2 regions of the Actinomadura graeca genome follow, and region 2 is predicted to be linked to the other one. Evidence: riboswitches for the same ligand, from Rfam matches in the RefSeq annotation. Region 2 holds a riboswitch; the other holds the start of a gene.
The links. A riboswitch is a leader RNA that binds a small molecule or an ion and turns the genes downstream of it on or off. The one in region 2 is predicted to bind cyclic di-AMP.
Positions count from the first base shown of each region.

Region 1: another riboswitch for cyclic di-AMP. It lies ahead of AGRA3207_RS29110 (C40 family peptidase); the one in region 2 lies ahead of AGRA3207_RS19025 (coiled-coil domain-containing protein).

Region 1 is NZ_CP059572.1:6,574,860-6,579,648, reverse strand. Features, by position in the region: gene AGRA3207_RS29120 (FHA domain-containing protein) at 1-456, shown strand, start outside; gene typA (translational GTPase TypA) at 721-2,574, opposite strand; cyclic di-AMP (ydaO/yuaA leader) riboswitch at 2,769-2,902, shown strand; gene AGRA3207_RS29110 (C40 family peptidase) at 2,910-3,917, shown strand; gene AGRA3207_RS29105 ((deoxy)nucleoside triphosphate pyrophosphohydrolase) at 3,938-4,330, opposite strand; gene AGRA3207_RS29100 (Mut7-C RNAse domain-containing protein) at 4,365-4,789, opposite strand, start outside.
Region 2 is NZ_CP059572.1:4,321,231-4,326,019, reverse strand. Features, by position in the region: gene purL (phosphoribosylformylglycinamidine synthase subunit PurL) at 1-759, shown strand, start outside; gene AGRA3207_RS19025 (coiled-coil domain-containing protein) at 901-1,866, opposite strand; cyclic di-AMP (ydaO/yuaA leader) riboswitch at 1,870-2,030, opposite strand; gene AGRA3207_RS19020 (S8 family peptidase) at 2,200-3,366, opposite strand.

The DNA of each region.
Region 1 (4,789 bases), 2.3 Mb from region 2:
ACGCTGCTGCCGCCGGACCACAGCCCGTCCCGGTCACAGCCGCCGAGCGACAGCACCGCGTTCATGTGCCCGTACTGCGAGGCGGTCCTGACCAACCCGGGCGCCGCGCAGTGCGACTCGTGCCTGCGCGCGCTGCCGCAGAAGGGCACGCCGGTCCTGCGGATCCAGTTCCCCACGGGCGAGCTGAAGATCTCGGTGGGACAGCACCTCGTGCTGGGCCGCGACGCGGGCCAGTCGCCGGTGGCGGCCACGTTCACGCAGTACGACAACGTGTCGCGGCGCCACTCGACGCTCTGGCTCGACCCGTCCGGCACCGCCTGGGTCCGTGACGAGGGCTCCACCAACGGGACGTTCGTCAACGGCGAGCGACTCCCCCGCGGCGTGGAGGCGCCCCTCCGCGACGGCGACCAGCTCCGCCTCGCCGCGGACGTGACGGGGACCGTCCAGCTCAGCTGACGCGGAGCGGAGCACGAAGCGAACGATGACGGCGGCGGCCCGGGGATCTCCCCGGACCGCCGCCGTTTTCGGCCCGTCCATAAATCGCGGGCGAGAAGCGGGGGCCGCCTGTGCGGGCGGCCCCCGCTCCCTCTAGCGCTCGGTCGGCCGGGAAGGCTCGGCCGCCGCGGTCGGCCGCAGCGCTCGGTCCGCCGGAACGCTCGTCTGGCTTCTGCCGGACTCGGTCTTCTGTGGTGCCCGCCCCGAACCCGGCTAATCCGCGGGTCAGCCGGCGCGCTTGGTGCGGGCGCGGGTGCGCTCGCGCTCCTTGGCGTCCAGGACGACCTTGCGGATGCGGACGGCGGCCGGGGTGACCTCGACGCACTCGTCCTCACGGCAGAACTCCAGGGCCTCCTCCAGCGACAGCAGCCGCGGCGGGGTGAGCCGCTCCAGCTCGTCGCCGGTCGAGGACCGCATGTTCGTCAGCTTCTTCTCCTTGGTGATGTTGACGTCCATGTCGTCGGAGCGGGAGTTCTCCCCGACGATCATGCCCTCGTACACCTCGGTGGTCGGCCCGACGAAGAACGTTCCGCGCTCCTGCAGGTTCGTGATCGCGTAGGCGGTGGCGGCGCCCGCGCGGTCGGCGACGAGGGACCCCGACGGGCGGGTGCGCAGCTCGCCGAACCAGGGCTCGTAGTCCTCGAAGACGTGGTGGGCCATGCCGGTGCCGCGCGTCTCGGTCATGAACTCGGTGCGGAACCCGATCAGGCCCCGCGCCGGGACGAGGAACTCCATCCGGATCCAGCCGGTGCCGTGGTTGGTCATGTGCTCCATGCGGCCCTTGCGGACGGCCAGGAGCTGCGTGACCGCGCCCAGGTGCTCCTCGGGGATGTCGACGGTGAGCCGCTCGACCGGCTCGTGCTTCTTCCCGTCGATCTCCCGGGTGACGACCTGCGGCTTGCCGACGGTCAGCTCGTAGCCCTCGCGGCGCATGTTCTCGACGAGGATCGCCAGGGCGAGCTCGCCGCGGCCCTGTACCTCCCAGGCGTCCGGGCGCTCGGTCGGCAGGACGCGGATCGACACGTTGCCGACCAGCTCCCGGTCGATCCGGTCCTTGACCATCCGGGCGGTGACCTTCGTGCCCTTCTCGCGGCCCGCCATCGGCCCGGTGTTGGTGCCGATCGTCATCGAGATCGCGGGCTCGTCCACGGTGATCAGCGGCAGCGGGCGCGGGTCGTCCGGGTCGGCGATCGTGTCGCCGATCATGATCTCGGGGATGCCGGCGATCGCGATGATGTCCCCGGGCCCGGCCTCGTCGGCGGGCCTGCGGGTGAGCGCCTCCGTCATCAGCAGCTCGGTGATCTTCACCTTCTCGACGCTGCCGTCGTGCCGGCACCAGGCGACCTGCTGGCCCTTCTTGATCGTCCCGGCGTGCACGCGGCACAGCGCGATCCGGCCGAGGTAGCTGGAGGCGTCCAGGTTCGTGACGTGCGCCTGGAGCGGCGCGTCCGGGTCGTAGGCCGGCGCCGGGATCGTCTCGGTGATGACGCCGAAGAGGGGCTCCAGATCCTCGCTGTCGGGCATCTGCCCGTCGGCGGGCTTGTTCAGCGAGGCCCGCCCGGCGCGGCCGGAGGCGTACACGATCGGGAAGTCGATCTGGTCCTCACCGGCGTCGAGGTCCATGAACAGCTCGTACGTCTCGTCCACGACCTCGTCGATGCGGGCGTCGGGACGGTCGGTCTTGTTGACCACGAGGATCACCGGCAGCCGCGCGGCGAGGGCCTTGCGCAGGACGAACCGGGTCTGCGGCAGCGGACCTTCGCTGGCGTCCACGAGCAGCACGACGCCGTCCACCATCGACAGCCCGCGCTCGACCTCACCGCCGAAGTCGGCGTGGCCGGGGGTGTCGATGATGTTGATCGTCAGGCCGTTGTGCCGGACGGCGGTGTTCTTCGCGAGAATGGTGATGCCCTTCTCGCGCTCCAGGTCGTTGGAGTCCATGACGCGGTCGTCGACGTCCTGGTTCTCGCGGAAGGCACCGGACTGCCAGAGCATGGCGTCGACCAGCGTCGTCTTGCCGTGGTCGACATGGGCGACGATCGCGACGTTCCGGAGGTCGTCTCGCGTGGAGATGGGCATGCGGGCTCGCCTTGCGTGAGAGTTCAGGAGTCGCCGCAGACGCGCGGCAGGCCCCATTCTACTTGGCCGGGCGCCCGACCCCGCCCGAGTAGGACGTACCGCCCGTCACACGGTTTTCGGATTGGCCAACTTTGCCCATCCTTTGTACTCTCCCTCAAGATCCGGTCGTCTGGAGGCCCCGCCCCCCGGGGTCTGCGGCCGGAGCGCCGAGTCTCCCACCGCGGAGAACCGGGGACCCACCATCCCTGGGGTGAATCGACGCACGTCGTAGGGCGCCTCCTGGCCCGAACCCGTCAGCTAACCCGGTAGGCGCGCAGGGAGAGGAGAACACCGGCTTGGCACCGGATTCCCACCGGCGGCGCCGCCGCGCGCCCGCCGCCACCGCGGCCACCGTCATCCTGATCGCCCTCGGCGCCACCGCGCCGATCGCCGCGCACGCGGCGCAGCCGTTCGGGGCGCCGTCCCCGGACCCGCTGCCGACCTCGGAGAGCGGCCTCCGCAAGAGCCTCGGCGAACTCAACGTCGAGGCCGAGAAGCTCACCGAGAAGTACAACAAGACCCGCGTCGACCTGGGCAGGGCCCGCAAGGACGAGCAGGCCGCCGCAGAGGCCGCCGCCGCCCTGGAGGCCCAGGCCGCCCCCGCCCGCGAGCGCCTCGGACGGCTGGCCGCAGCGAACTACATGAGCGGCGGGCCCGACGCGATCTTCGGGACGGGCGGCTCCACCGACGGCCTGTCCGACCGGGCCTACCTTGCCCAGAATCAGGCCACGGCCGTCGCGGCCCTGCGCAAGCAGATCGACCAGGCCTACCAGGCAAGACGCGCCGCCGAGGCCAAGACCGCGCAGGTCCGCCAGGCCGCCGCCCAGGCCGAGGCCGCCCGCCGCGCCGCCAAGGCCAAGGTGACGGAAGTCACCAAACGGCTCGACAAACTGACCACCACCCACATCAAGGACCCCCGCACCGGCCTTTCGGCGACGATCAAGGGTTCCGGCCTCCCCGCCAAGATGGCCCGCAAGGCGCTCACCAAGCTCGGCTCCCCCTACGTGTGGGCCGCCGCCGGGCCCGGCACCTTCGACTGTTCCGGCCTCGTCGTCTGGGCATACGCCCAGGTCGGCAAGCCGGGCCTCCCCCATTACACCGGCGACCTGCTCGCCCTCGGCCACCGCGTCTCCCGCGGCTCCCTGCGCTCCGGCGACCTGGTGTACTTCGGCAGCAGCGTCCACCACATGGGCATCTACCTGGGCGGAGGCAAGTTCCTGCACGCCCCGCAGACCGGCGATGTGGTGAAGATCTCCAACCTCTCCGACCGCTCCGACTTCGCCGGCGCCAACCGCATCGGTTGATCCCGGCCGCCTGGGTCGGGTCAGGGGTGCCAGGGATGGGAGTGGGCCAGTTCTTCTATGACGGGACGGTCCCCGGGGAGCCAGTCGACGTCGTAGAGCTCGGCGGGGGTGAGCCAGCGTAGTTCGAGGTGCTCCAGGGCGCGTGGCTTGCCCTGGATTATCTCGGCCGTCCACACCCTGAGGAGACTGCGTTCGCTCAGGCGCCAGTCGCCGCCGATGCGGCGGCCCAGGCGGACCTTGATGGCGAGTTCCTCGTGGCACTCGCGGACGAGGGCGTCCTCGTCCGACTCGCCCGGGTCCACCTTGCCGCCGGGCAGCTCCCATCCGCCGGCCATGTGCGGCGGCTCCGCGCGCTGGGCGCTGAGCAGCCGTCCGTCCGAAATGATCGCGGCACCCACCACGACGAGGTCGATCGTCACCAGCTCCTTGGGTTTCCTTCCGCAACGTTCACTCTGAGACGGTGGCGCGGGCCGGGCCGGTTCCGTTCACGACGCGTGTCGCGTCCCGGACGATCGCCTCCAGGTGGCCGCCGTGCGCGCCGCGCCAGTAGACCCGCCCGCACTCGGCGCACCGGCCGTAGACGTCGTAGCTGCGGCGGGTGCCCGCCTCCAGGTCCCGCTCGATGTCGCGTTTGTCCACCTGGACGAGGGGGCCATTGCAGGCGGTGCAGCGCGTCCAGGGCGCCAGGGCGGGCGCGAACCGCTCCAGGAGGTCGCGGAGCTGGTCGTCGGGGCGCGAGCCGCGGACGTACGCGCCGAACCACAGGGCGCGGCGGCGGAGCAGGCCGCGGTCCTGGGTGAGGAGCACGCGCCGCTCCGCGTTGGCCTGGACGACCAGCGCCGGGTCGTCCATGTCGTTGTGGTAGGCGGTGT
Region 2 (4,789 bases):
CCCCTCGCCGTCACCAACTGCCTCAACTTCGGTTCACCGGAGGACCCGGGCGTCATGTGGCAGTTCGCCCGCGCCGTCGAGGGCCTGGCGGACGCCTGCCAGTACCTCGGGGTCCCGGTGACGGGCGGCAACGTCAGCTTCTACAACCAGACCGGCACCACGCCGATCAACCCGACGCCGGTCATCGGCGTCCTCGGCGTCCACGACGACGTGCGCCGCCGCGTGAACATGTCCCTGACCTCCGACGGCGCCACGATCGCGCTCCTCGGTGAGACGCGCGAGGAGTTCGGCGGCTCGGAATGGGCGCACGTGGTCTACGGCCACCTGGGCGGGCTTCCGCCGCTGGTCGACCTGCAGGCCGAGGCGGCGCTGGCGGGCGTCCTCGTCCAGGCGGTCCGGGAGGGGCTGGTCACGGCGGTGCACGACCTGTCGGACGGCGGTCTCTCGCAGACGCTCGTGGAGTCGTGCCTGCGCGGCGGTCTCGGCGCGCGGATCACCCTGCCCGGGGACCCGTTCGTCTCGCTGTTCAGCGAGTCGGTCGCGCGGGCGATGGTGGCGGTGCGGGCGGGCGCCGAGGCGCGCCTGGCGGCGCTGTGCGAGGCGGCGGGCGTCCCGGTCTCCCAGATCGGCGTCGCGGGCGGCGACTCGCTCAGCGTGACGGGCCGGGGCCCGGAGGGCGAGCAGCAGGAGCTCTTCGCGATCCCACTGGCGGAACTCCGCGAGGCGCACGAGCGGATGCTTCCGAGCTACGCCAGCTGACCGAAAAGCACCCGACCCGGGCGAACACCGCCCGGGTCACTGCGCTGTGCCGTCAAGGCCCGCAAGCCCGTCAAGGCCCGCAAGCCCGTCACAAGCCCGCAAGCCCGTCACAAGCCCCTGGCCCGTCCGAAAGCGGGCGGGTCAGAACACCGAGACGTGCACGTGGTCGTAGTGGTTGGCGGTCACGCCGCCGCGGTTCTCCATGCTGCGCCAGCCGGGACTGCGCAGGTCGTAGATGCGCTGCCGCCAGATGATGTACTTGATGCCGAGGGCGCTGGCGTGCGCGATGGCGTAGGCGGCGGTGCGGTCGCCGAGGGACTGGGCGCTGCCCGTGGCCATCTGGCCGCCGGTCGTGACCATGAAGTCGCAGGCGTGGCCGGTGCCGTGGTCCTGCGGGTCCCCGGTGCTGCGGACGCAGCCGATCGTCGGGAACGGCCCCATCTCCAGGTCGAGGGTGTTCTTGACCTTCAGCATGCGGGGGGTCACGCCGCCCATCCCGACGCTCGGGGACTCGGGCTTGTACTTCTTGACCAGGGCCCTGATGCGGTTCTTCTCCGCGAGCAGGTCCTTGATCTCCTTCTGCAGCGCGGAGATCTTCTGCTGGGCCTGCCTGCGGGCCTGGTCCTGCTGGGAGACCAGCGACTGGATCTGCTCGACCTTCGCCGCCTTGTTCTGCGCGAGGTGGCTGACCAGGGTGACGTTGCTCAGCAGCTCCGACGGGTTGTCGCTCGCCATGATCGACACCGTGGGGTCCTGGCCGTTCATCATGTACTGGGACGCGGCCATCTGCGCGACGAGACCGCGGGCCTCGTTGAGGTCGCTCTGCAGGACCCTGGACTTGTCCAGCGCCTGCTTCGCCGCGTACTGGGCGTCCTTCAGCTTGGCGAGGTCACCGCCGTACGCCTTGTCGAGCTTCTCGATCTGGGCGTTGAGCTTGCTGAACTTGCTGCTGTCTCCCGGGTCCGCGGCGAGGGCGTTCGCGGACGCGAGGGCCGCGAAGGGGGCCGCGGACGCGGACGGGACCGCCCCGCCGGCCAGCGGCACGGCCGCCACGGCGGCCGTGAGGGCCATGGCGGCGCGCCGGAGGGTGGAGGTGGGGGTCTCCACGTCTTCTCCTCTCCTCGTTGGCCTACCGGGTTAGCTGACGGGTTCGGGCTGGAGTGCGCCCTATCACCGACCTTCCGGTCCGCGAATTCACCCCGGCCGGGTCGTCCCGGCTGGTGGGTCCCCGGTTCCCGGGCTCGCGCCGCGGGATTCGGCCCGTCCGTCCGGCGCGTCCGGTGCGGCCGGACGTGGTCGCCGGGCGGGCTGTGAATCGAACATCGATCGGGACCGTCCGTTGCCTCGCCAAGATTAGACCCCAGCGGCGCGTAGGGCGGGCCCGAAGCCCGGAAAGCCCGGCCCCCTTGCTGGGAGCCGGGCCATCCTATGTGACACGAATCACAACTTGCCCTTGTAGAGCAACCTGTTCGCCTGCCCGCGCAGGCGTCCGAGGGCGTTCTTGGTGGAGTTGTCGTTCAGCCACTTCTGAACCGTCGGGAAGGTGGCCCCGCGGTGGGTGGTCAGGTAGAGCGCCGCGACACCGCTCACGTAGGGCGTGGCCATCGACGTCCCGTTGAGGGTCTTGGTCCCGCCTCCGGGCCAGGTGGAGACGACGCCGTACCCGGGTGCGCTGATGTCCACGCACTTGCCCCAGTTGGAGAAGTCGGCGCGGTTGTCGTAGACGGTCGTCGCGCCGACCGTCATGACCCAGCCGGCGCTGGCGGGCGAGACGCGGCAGGCGTCGATGTTGTCGTTGCCGGCGGCGACGGACACGAACACGCCCGACTTGGACAGGTTCGTGACCGCGGTGTTCAGCGCCGCGGACTTCGGCCCGCCGACCGACATGTTCGCGACGGCGGGCTTCGCGGCGTGGGTGCGCAGCCACTGCGCCGCGGCGACGAGGTTGGACATCGCGCCGCTGCCGTCGCAGCCGAGGACGCGCAGCGCCCGCAGCTTGACGTTCTTGGCGACACCGTAGGTCTTGGCCCCGATGATGCCCGCGACGTGCGTCCCGTGCCCGTTGCAGTCGTTGCCGTCCGGGTACTCGCTCGCCTTCCACGCGATGGCCGCGCGTCCGCCGAACTCCTTGTGCCCGACGGAGAGGCCGGTGTCGATGACGTACGCCGTCACACCTGTGCCGGTGGCGCTGTAGGAGTAGGTCTTCGACAGCTTCCGGCCGCGCTGGTCGATGCGGTCCAGGCCCCACGGCAGCGGTGCGCGCTGGGTGGTCGCGACCTTCACGACCTGGTCCTGCTCGATCGCGGCGACGCGCCTGTCACGGCGCAGCTTGTCGAGCTGGCCGCCGGTGAGCCGCGCGGCGAACCCGTTCAGGACGCCGTCGAACCGCTGGACGCCGGCCGCGCTCACGTTCTTCGCGGCGGCGTCGGTGGACGCGCCGTCCTTCAGCGTGACGATGTACCGGCCGGGCAGCGGGGTGCCCTCGGCCGCCGTCACCTGGACGGGCGCCGGGGACGGGTCGGCGGCGAGGACCGGGAACGCCGCCGCGCCGCCCACGCATGTCGCGACCGCGCCGGCCAGCAGGAGCCTTCGGTGGACAGCCCGCAAGGCGTCTCCTTCTGTCGAGGGGACCCGCGCAAGGCGGTGCCCCCGTCGGGGGGATGGGGGGTGCGGGGGAGGCCGAGACATCGACCGAAGGGAACCTTAGCGGATGTGTACAGAAATAGACGGCTAAATTGGTCACCGATATCGGCCATGGCACCCGATTGTGATCTCCGGAAGTCCACTGAACCGTTACTGATTCGTCATTTTCGGAGTCGGCGCACCACCACCGGACCTCGACCTTCGGCCCCGTCCACCGACCGACGGAGTTGCGTTTCACAGTCGTCCTGCGGCCGGGACCGGTCGCGGCTACCGAAGCCGTTGAACCATGACCGGGACGATGCTTCTCGCTGGCCGACACGACACACCCAGGGCGCGGTTCTCCGAAGCCCGACCGCCACCCCCACAACCCGCCCGCGACACGCCTCCGTACGCCGCGCACACACCCTGCACGCCCCCCGTCCGCGACGCGCCGACGCCCACTCCTCGCACCCACCACACACCCCCGCCTGCGACGCGCACCGACTCCGCACACACGCGGCCGCCACTCACGGCCACCCCCGCAAGCGTTTCCGCACACCGCACGCATCCGCCCAACACACCCATCCGTCAGCAACGCGCGCCCGTTCCCACACGCTCGCGTTAGCGACGCGCGTCCGTCCCATGCACGTGCGCCTGCCAGCCGCATCCGGCCCCATGAGCACCTCTGAGTGCTGCGTGCCTGCCCCGTGCGCGCCTCTGTCCAGCACCCGAGTCCGACTGACACGCGCTCCATCCGCGAGAGGCACCCTCCCTGCACGGCGCATGTCGCATCCCTTAAGCACCCCGTGCGCTGCGCGCATCCGTTCCGAGGGCACACGCGGCCCGCCACGCGCATCCGCTTGCGACGCGCGCCCGCATTCCACAAGCCTCCGTCTGTGACGCGCATCCGTCTGCTACACGCCTGTCTGTGACGCCCCGCGCGCTGCGACCCCTACCCGCATCCGGCTCCGTAAGCGCCTCTATGTGCTGCGCGCATCCGTCCGGCAGACGCATCCACCTGCGCCGCGCGTGCGTGCCCCCGTCCGTCACGCGCATCCGTCACGCGCATCCGTCCGTCACGCGCATCCGTCCGGCAGACGCATCCATTTGCGCCGCGCGTGCGTCTGCCATACGCCTTCGACGCCGAAAGACATCCGAGCTACGGCGCGTGCGGTCGCTCGTCGCATCCCGCCTCCGTGAACGCCTCCGCCGTGCGTGCCTCGGCGCGTGCGTGCACCCGCCCGGCAGGCGCATCCGTTTGCGGCGCGTGCCCGTCTTCCATGCGCCTCCGTCTGCGACGCCGCGCGTACGGGAGCTACTCGCATCCGGCTTCGTAGGCGCTTCCGTGCGCTGCGTGCATCCGCCCGGTGGGCGTATTCGTCCGGCACACGCCTCCGTCTGCGACGTG